Regions from separate parts of the Actinospica acidiphila genome, predicted to be linked through region 2. Evidence: riboswitches for the same ligand, from Rfam matches in the RefSeq annotation. Region 2 holds a riboswitch; the other holds the start of a gene.
The links. A riboswitch is a leader RNA that binds a small molecule or an ion and turns the genes downstream of it on or off. The one in region 2 is predicted to bind cobalamin.
Positions count from the first base shown of each region.

Region 1: it holds a riboswitch for cobalamin, as region 2 does, so the genes downstream of both, HXP48_RS07450 (energy-coupling factor ABC transporter permease) here and HXP48_RS10880 (ribonucleoside-diphosphate reductase subunit alpha) in region 2, are expected to answer to the same signal.

Region 1 covers NZ_JABZEM010000002.1:1,674,274-1,678,565, forward strand. The annotation lists gene HXP48_RS07440 (ABC transporter permease) at 1-553, opposite strand, end outside; gene HXP48_RS07445 (ABC transporter substrate-binding protein) at 597-2,189, opposite strand; cobalamin riboswitch at 2,381-2,563, shown strand; gene HXP48_RS07450 (energy-coupling factor ABC transporter permease) at 2,594-3,304, shown strand; gene HXP48_RS07455 (energy-coupling factor ABC transporter substrate-binding protein) at 3,301-3,687, shown strand; gene cbiQ (cobalt ECF transporter T component CbiQ) at 3,695-4,292, shown strand, end outside.
Region 2 covers NZ_JABZEM010000002.1:2,512,879-2,517,170, reverse strand. The annotation lists gene HXP48_RS10880 (ribonucleoside-diphosphate reductase subunit alpha) at 1-1,974, opposite strand, end outside; cobalamin riboswitch at 2,100-2,270, opposite strand; gene HXP48_RS10875 (GNAT family N-acetyltransferase) at 2,320-2,823, opposite strand; gene mctP (monocarboxylate uptake permease MctP) at 2,904-4,292, opposite strand, start outside.

The sequences.
Region 1 (4,292 bases), 840 kb from region 2:
CGGTCAGGCCGCCGAAGGTGACCCGGTCGCTGCCGGTGTCGGTGAGGCCGCCCGCCGGGAGGACGTCCAGCTGGAGGGCGAACAGCCACACCGCGAGGAGCGCGATCCAGAAGACCGGGGCGGCCTCCAGGACGTAGGCGGCGGAGGTGACCGCGCGGTCCGTGAGGGAGCCGGGGCGGCGGGCGGCGAGCACGCCGAGGAGCGTGCCGAGCAGGACGGCGGCGGCGAACGCGACGGCGCACAGCAGCGTGGACCACAGCAGCCGTTCGCCGATGACCTCGGCCACCGGCTGCCGCATCACCGCGGACTGGCCGAGGTCGCCGCCGAGGGCGGAGGTCAGCCAGTCCCACCAGCGGGCGGTGAACGGCCGGTCCACGCCGAGGTTCTCCCGCAGCCGGTCCAGGGTCTCCTGGTCGGCGCCGAGCGCGGCCGTGCCCGCGTACGCCCTCACCGGGTCGAACGGGGACGCGGCGGCGACGGCGAACACGCCGAACGTGACGACGAGGAGCACCGGCACGGCGTGCAGCGCGCGGCGCGCGGTGAGCCGTGCCATCGGGCGCCAGGGGACGCGGGTCGTGGCCCGCCGGGGGCGTGGGTCATGCCGCGGGCTGCCAGTCCTCGACGTTCCACCAGGGTCCGGCGGCGAAGCCGTGTTCGTGCGGTTCGGTCTGGGTGGTGAGGCCCTTCCAGCGGTCGGCGAGCACGTACAGGTGGTCGATGTGGGTGAGGAAGGTGTAGCCGGGGTCCTTCACGAGGGCGCGCTGCAGGGCGTCGTAGGCGGCCTTGCGGGTCTCCGGGTCCTGGCTGCGGCGGCCTGTCTCCAGGGCGCGGTCGACGGCCGGGTTGTCGTAGTGGGCCATGTTGTTGAAGCCGTCGCCGGCGAGGGAGGAGTGCAGCATCGTGTAGAGCCCGAAGTCCGGGTCGCCGGTGCTGCCGAAGCCCGCGAGGACGGCGTCCCGGTTCATGCGGGGCTCGATGACCTCCCAGGTGGCGCTCTCCACCCGGACGTCGATGCCGGCCTTCTTGGCGTCGGAGGCGTAGGCGAGGGCGTGGTCCTGACGGACCTTGTCGCCGGAGGGGTAGTACAGCGTGAAGCGGGCGGGGCGGCCGTCCTTGGCGCGGATGCCGTCCCCGCCCTTCGTCCAGCCGGCGGCGTCGAGGATGCGGCCGGCCGCGGCGAGGTCGCGCGGGCGCTCGGTGTCCTCGGCGAACCACGGGTCGTCGACGGGCAGCGGGCCGTAGGCGGGGCGGCCGGCGCCGTCGAGGATCTTGTCGACCATGGCCTGCCGGTCGACGGCGAGGTCGAGGGCGCGGCGGATCGCGGTGTCGCCGGTGACGGGGTTGCCGCTGGGGAGGGTGACGACGCGGACGTCGTAGGAGGTGGCCCGGTAGGTCTTCTTGTCGTCGTCGCTCTTGAAGGTGGCGGCGAGGTTGGGCGGGAGGACCGCGCCGTCGAGGTCGCCGGAGCGGAGCCGGGTGGCGCGGACGTCGTCGTCGGAGACGATCGCCATGGTGAGCTTCTTCACCTTCGGGGTGCCGCCCCAGTAGTGCGGGTTGGCCTTGAAGGTGAGCTTCTCGCCCTTGCGCCAGTCGACGAGGACGTACGGTCCGGTGCCGACGGGCTTCGTGTTGAAGGCGCCGGTGTTGGGGTCCTGCTCGCCGGCGACGTGCTCGGGCACGATCGGCAGGACCGTGCGGGCGGCGAACGGCGCGTAGGGGTGGTGGAGGGTGAAGACGACCGTGTCGTCGCCCACCGCCCGGACGTCCTTGACGGCCGCGAGTTCGCTCCTGGCGGTGTTGTTGGTGTCCTCGTCGAGGACCGTGCGGTAGGTGAAGACGACGTCCCGCGCGGTCAGCGGCTTGCCGTCGCTGAACTTCACGCCCTCGCGCAGGGTGTACGTGTAGGTGCGTCCGCCGTCCGTGATCCGCGGAAGTGCCCTGGCCAGCGCGGGTTCCAGGGTCATGTCGGCGGTGCGGGCGAGGAGGCCGTCGAACAGCTTGGAGTTGCCGTCCTTGCCGTAGCCGAGGAGCGGGCTGAGGGTGTCGGGCTCGGTGGAGACGCCGATCACCACGGACTCGCCGGCCGCCGCGCCGTCCGCGGTGCCGGAGCCCGGCGCCGAGCAGGCGGAGACCGCCGCGGCCGTCGCCAGCACGGCGGCGGCGCCCCGTATGCGTCGTCGGGTCGTCATCGAACCTCACATCCCTGTTGCTGGAAAATAGCTCTTGCATATTAGTTGCAGGAAGACCTTGCCCAGAACGGCGGCCCCCCAGTCGCCGGGGTTGCCGGGCCGCCCGAACGCGCAGGTGTGCGCCGGGGTCCGAGCCGCCGGGCGCCCTCCGCGCGCCCCCGCCGCCGCTTGTCACCGGGCCGCGACGGGGACTACTGTCACCACGCCTTGGTGACGGGAAATCGGTGCGATACCGGTGCGGCCCTCGCCACTGTGATCGGGAAGTCCGGCTCCGGCCCTCACGGGCAGCCACTGGGTCCTCAAGGACCCGGGAAGGCGGAGCACGGGCGGTGGTACCCGTCAGCCAGGAGACCGGCCAAGGCGCGTCAACCATCCACGAGGTGCTGGAGAGGGTCTGCTGAGCCATGCACATTGCCGAGGGTTTCCTGCCTCCGGCGCACGCGGTCGCCTGGGGCGTCGCGTCGGCGCCGTTCGTCGTCCACGGAGCCCGGTCGCTCATCCGTGACGTCAGAGAGCACCCCGAGAGCACGCTGCTGCTGGGCGCGTCGGGAGCGTTCACGTTCGTCCTGTCCGCGCTGAAACTGCCCTCCGTGACCGGGAGTTGCTCCCACCCCACCGGGACCGGGCTGGGCGCGATCCTGTTCCGGCCGCCGGTCATGGCGGTGCTCGGGACCATCACCCTGCTGTTCCAGGCGCTGCTGCTCGCCCACGGAGGGCTCACCACGCTCGGCGCCAACGTCTTCTCCATGGCGATCGTCGGGCCCTGGGCCGGATACGCCGTCTACCGGCTGCTGCGCCGGTACGACGTGCCGCTGATGGGCGCGGTGTTCTGCGGCGCGTTCGTCGCCGACCTGTCGACGTACTGCGTGACCAGCGTCCAGCTCGCGCTGGCGTTCCCCGACCCGGGCAGCGGATTCCTGGGCGCGCTGGGGAAGTTCGGCTCCATCTTCGCCGTCACGCAGATCCCGCTCGCGGTCAGCGAGGGGTTGCTGACGGTGCTGGTGATGCGCCTGCTGGTGCAGTCCAGCAAGGGCGAGCTGACCCGGCTCGGGGTGCTGGTCACCTCGGCGGCCGGGGGCAAGCAGGCCGAGTCGGCCGAGGCGGTGACCCGGTGAGCCGCAACGCGAAGATCAACACCCTGCTCCTGCTGCTCGTGGCCGCCCTCGCCGTGATCCCGCTGGCGCTGGGGCTCGGCGACCACAAGGAGGAACCGTTCACCGGGGCGGACGGCGAGGCGGAGACCGCGATCACCGAGATCGACCCGGACTACGAGCCGTGGTTCTCACCGCTGTACGAACCGCCGTCCGGGGAGATCGAGTCGGCGCTGTTCGCCCTCCAGGCCGCGCTCGGCGCGGGCGTCCTGGCGTACTACTTCGGGCTGCGTCGCGGACGCCGGCAGGGCGAGGCGCGGGCGCGTGGGCGGGCCGTCACGCAGGACGCGGACGCGGAGGACGCCGACGCGGAGGCGCGCACCGGCGCCGACGGCGGACGGGACTGACCGGCCCGTGCTGCCGATCGACGCGGCGGCGCACAGCAGCCGCTGGCGCCGCCGTCATCCCGTGGACAAGGCCGTCCTCGGTCTCGGCCTCACCGTCCTCGCGATCTCGCTGCCCCCGTGGCCGGGCGCCGCGCTGGTGCTGGTCACCGCGCTGGTGCTGCTGCTCGGCCCGGCGGCGGTGCCGGCCGGGCGGCTGTGGCGGGCGTACCGGGTGCCGCTGGGGTTCTGCGTCACCGGGGCGCTGCCCCTGCTGATGCGGGTGGGCGGGCCCGGCGGTTTCCTGTCGCCCGCCCCCGACGGGCCCCTGCGCGCCGGGGAGTTGCTGCTGCGCACCTCGGCCGCCTCGCTGGGCGTGCTGCTGTTCGCGTTCACCACGCCGATGTCGGACCTGCTGCCACGCCTGGTGCGCGCCGGGGTGCCCGCGCCGCTCGTGGACGTGGCGCTGGTGACGTACCGGATGAGCTTCCTGCTGCTGGACTCGGTGCGCCGGGTGCACCGGGCGCAGGCGGCGCGGCTCGGCCACACCACCCGTGCGGCCACCTGGCGTTCGCTCGGCGGGCTCGGCGCGACCGCGTTCGTGCGGTCCTTCGACCGTGCGGCGCGGC
Region 2 (4,292 bases):
GTCCCACACGCCCAGCCGCTTGAGGTCCTCCACCAGGTACGAGTTGACCTGGAGGAACTCCCCGGACAGCGTCTCGCGCTTGAACAGGTTGGACACCTGCGGCTCGATGCACTCGTACACGCCCGCGATCGATGCGATGGTCGCGGTGGGCGCGATCGCCAGCAGCAGCGCGTTGCGCAGGCCCGTCGCGGCGATCCGCGACCGCAGTGCTTCCCAGCGCTCCGGCCAGGCGAGCTCGACTCCGTAGTGGTCGGGGTGCAGCACGCCCCGCGCGGTGCGGGTCTTCTCCCAGGCGGGCAGCGGACCGTGCCGCTCCGCGAGACCGGCGGACGTCTCGTACGCGGCGAGCATGATGCGCTCGGCGATCCGGGTGGACAGCGCCTTCGCCTCGGGGGAGTCGAAGGGCACGCGCAGCCGGAAGAACACGTCCTGCAGCCCCATCACGCCCAGACCCACCGGGCGCCAGCGGCTGTTGGACCGGGACGCCTCCCCGGTCGGGTAGAAGTTGATGTCGACCACCCGGTCCAGGAACGTCACGGCGGTGCGGACCGCCGCGTCCAGGCGCTCCCAGTCCATGCCGTCCGGGCCCGCGAAGGCCGCGAGGTTGACCGAGCCGAGGTTGCAGACCGCCGTCTCCCCGTCGTCGGTGACCTCCAGGATCTCCGTGCACAGGTTGGAGGAGTGGACGACGTGACCCGGTTCGGCGGTCTGGTTGGCGGTGCGGTTGGCGGTGTCCTTGAAGGTCATCCAGCCGTTGCCGGTCTGCGCGAGGGTGCGCATCATCCGGCCGTACAGCTCGCGCGCCGGGAGCGTCCTGCGGGCCAGGCCCTTCGCCTCGGCGGCTCGGTAGGCCGCGTCGAACTCCTCGCCCCACAGGTCGACCAGCTCGGGCACGTCGACGGGGGAGAACAGCGACCATGGGGCGTCTGCGTCGACCCGGCGCATGAACTCGTCCGGGACCCAGTGCGCCAGGTTCAGATTGTGCGTACGGCGGGCGTCCTCACCGGTGTTGTCGCGCAGCTCCAGAAACTCCTCGACGTCCGCGTGCCAGGTCTCCAGGTAGACCGCGGCGGCGCCCTTGCGCCGGCCGCCCTGGTTCACGGCGGCGACCGAGGCGTCCAGCGTCTTCAGGAACGGGACGATGCCGTTGGAGTGCCCGTTGGTGCCGCGGATCAGCGAACCCCGGGCGCGGACGCGGGAGAAGGACAGACCGATGCCGCCGGCGTGCTTCGAGAGGCGGGCGACCTGGTGGTAGCGCTCGTAGAGGGAGTCCAGCTCGTCCTTGGGGGAGTCCAGGAGGTAGCAGGACGACATCTGCGGGTGGCGGGTGCCGGAGTTGAACAGCGTGGGGGAGGAGGGCAGGTAGTCCAGCCGGCTCATCAGCCCGTACAGCGCGGCGACGTCCTCCAGCGCCCGCTCGCTCTCGTCCTCGGCGAGCCCGCAGGCCACCCGCAGCAGGAAGTGCTGGGGCGTCTCGACGACCTTGCGGGTGACCGGGTGGCGCAGCAGGTAGCGGCTGTGCAGGGTGCGCAGGCCGAAGTAGCCGAACCGGTCGTCGGCGTCCGTGTCGACCAGCGCGTCCAGACGGGCCGCGTGGAGCCGGACGAACGCGGCGGTGCGGTCGCCGATCAGGCCCTCCCGGTGACCGGCGGCCACCGAGCCGGTGAACGAGGTGACGCCCTGCGAGGCGGCCTCGGCGCGGATGCCGAGGGTGAGCAGCCGGGCGGCGAGCCGGGAGTAGGCGGGGTCCTCGGAGATCAGCCCGGCCGCCGCCTCGGTGGCCAGGTCCCGCAGCTCCGCCTCGTCGGCGGAGGCGGACCGGCCGCGCAGCGCGGCCGCGGCCACCCGGCCGGCGTCGGCGTCGGGCAGGTCGGCGGTCAGCTGGGTCAGGGTCCGCAGCAGCGCGGCCCCGGGGCCGTCACTGTCCTCGGTCACGCGGGTCGCTGAAGCCGGATCGGCTGGCGCGATGGTCACGTGTGGCTCTCCCTCGCTCGGCACGGGGGCCTCGAAGAGCGCAGGGGGCAGCACACGAACGCACGCGGCGTCGCGTCCACCGGCCCATTCCGCGAGGCCCGGACGTCAGGGCACCCGGACCGGAAGGGCCGGGCGCACTGTCGGCAGGTCCTCGGACTGACTCCCGTGCGCGCCCGTGGGCAGGCATGGGTACACCGTTGCGGGACAGTTCCGGATTCGCACCGGATTCCCCTGCGGCGACAGCGAGCATGAGCATACATCTTGTGCCGGGTGTCGCCGACGGACCCATATGTTGTGTCGCGCTGGGGTTATGGTGGGGTCGGACGGAAGGGCTGCGCCCGGCCGTCAGAGCGTCAGTTCGTAGACCAGCAGCATGATGTCGTCGAGCTCCGGCAGCGGGTTCCAGTCCCGCCCGGGGGCCCGCGTGAAGCCCAGCCGCTCGTACACCCGGTGCGCGGAGTGCATCGTGCGCTGCGTGGACAGCACCATGCGGGTGCGGCCGAGCGCCCGCGCCCGGTCGACGCAGGCGCGCACCAGGGCCTCACCGGCGCCCCGGCCGCGGTGGGCGGGGGAGACGGCCAGCATCCGTATCTCCGCCTCGCTGGGCTCCGCGATGTCGGCCATGGGCCCGGGGCCGGGCACGAAGGTCACCCCGCCCAGCAGCGCGCCGTCCGCCACGGCGACCAGCACCTCGGCGGCCGCCGCCCGCTTGCCCACGTCCCGCAGCTCGTCCAGGTAGGAGTCGGACTCCCCGAAGTCCAGCAGCCCGTCGCCGAGATAGGCCTGAGCGGTGATCTCACCGAGGTCCGCGTGCTCGCCGGGCGTCGCCGGCCGGATGACGATGTCCATGCGGGGGAGTCTGCCGCACGGGCACGACAGCGGGCCGCCGGTTTTCCACCGGCGGCCCGCTGCCCTGCGTGTGAACGGCGTCAGTGCTTGCTGTCCGCCGTGGCCGGCGGGAGCTCCACCTGCACGCCCGGGTCGCCGGCGTCCGCCGTGTAGTCGCGCGGCTCGGTCTCGTCGACGCCGTCCGGCGCCTTGACCGCCCGCATGACGAAGGTCAGGACGACCGTGACCAGCACGTTGATCACGAAGGCGGTGAGACCGATGTAGCCGATCTCCCCGATGCCCGGGATCTCCTTGGCGGAGCCGCCGAAGTGCTTCTGCGTCGGCGACGCCACCCCGTACGCGGCGACCGTGCCGTAGATCATGCCGACCGCCCAGCCGCCGATCAGCGCCCAGCGGTGGAACCAGCGGGTGAACAGGCCGCCCACCAGCGCCGGGAAGGTCTGCAGGATCCAGATGCCGCCCAGCAGCTGGAAGTTGATCGCGACGGTCTTGTCCATGGTCAGGACGAAGACCAGCGCGCCCACCTTCACCAGCAGGGACACGATCTTGGAGACCGCGGTCTCCTGCTTGGGCGTCGCGTCCGGCTTGATGAAGTCCTTGTAGATGTTGCGGGTGAACAGGTTCGCCGCCGCGATCGACATGATCGCCGCCGGCACCAGCGCGCCGATGCCGATCGCCGCGAAAGCCACCCCGGCGAACCAGTCCGGGAACATGTTCTCGAACAGCTGCGGGATGGCCAGCTGGCCGTTCTGCACCTTCACCCCGGCCGCGATCGCCATGAACCCGAGCAGCGCCAGCAGGCCCAGCATCAGCGAGTACAGCGGCAGGATCGTGGTGTTGCGGCGGATCACCTCACGGCTGCGCGAGGACAGCGTCGCGGTGATCGAGTGCGGGTACATGAACAGCGCGAGCGCCGACCCCAGCGCCAGCGTGGCGTACGTCCACTGGCCCGCCTCGCCCGGCACCAGGGCGCCGCGCGGGGCACCGGTGGCCGGGTTGGTCTCGCTGTACGCCTCCTGCGCGGAGGCGAAGATCTCGTCGAACCCGCCCAGTTTGATCGGGATGTAGATGATCGCCACCGCGATCACGATGTAGATCAGCGTGTCCTTGACGAACGCGATCAGCGCGGGCGCCCGCAGCCCCGACGAGTAGGTGTACGCGGCCAGCACACCGAAGGCGAGGAGCAGCGGCAGGTCCTTGATGAACCAGTTGGTGTTCTCGCCGCCGCCGACGCCCATCACGTCCAGCACGGCCTGGATGCCGACCAGTTGCAGCGCGATGTACGGCATCGTCGCCAGGATGCCGGTGACCGCGACGGCCAGCGACAGCCCCTTCGAGCCGAACCGCCCGCGCACGAAGTCGGACGTCGTCACATAGCCGTGCTTGTGCGACACCGACCACAGCCGGGGCAGGAAGGTGAAGATCAGCGGATACACGAGGATCGTGTACGGCACCGCGAAGAAGCCGGC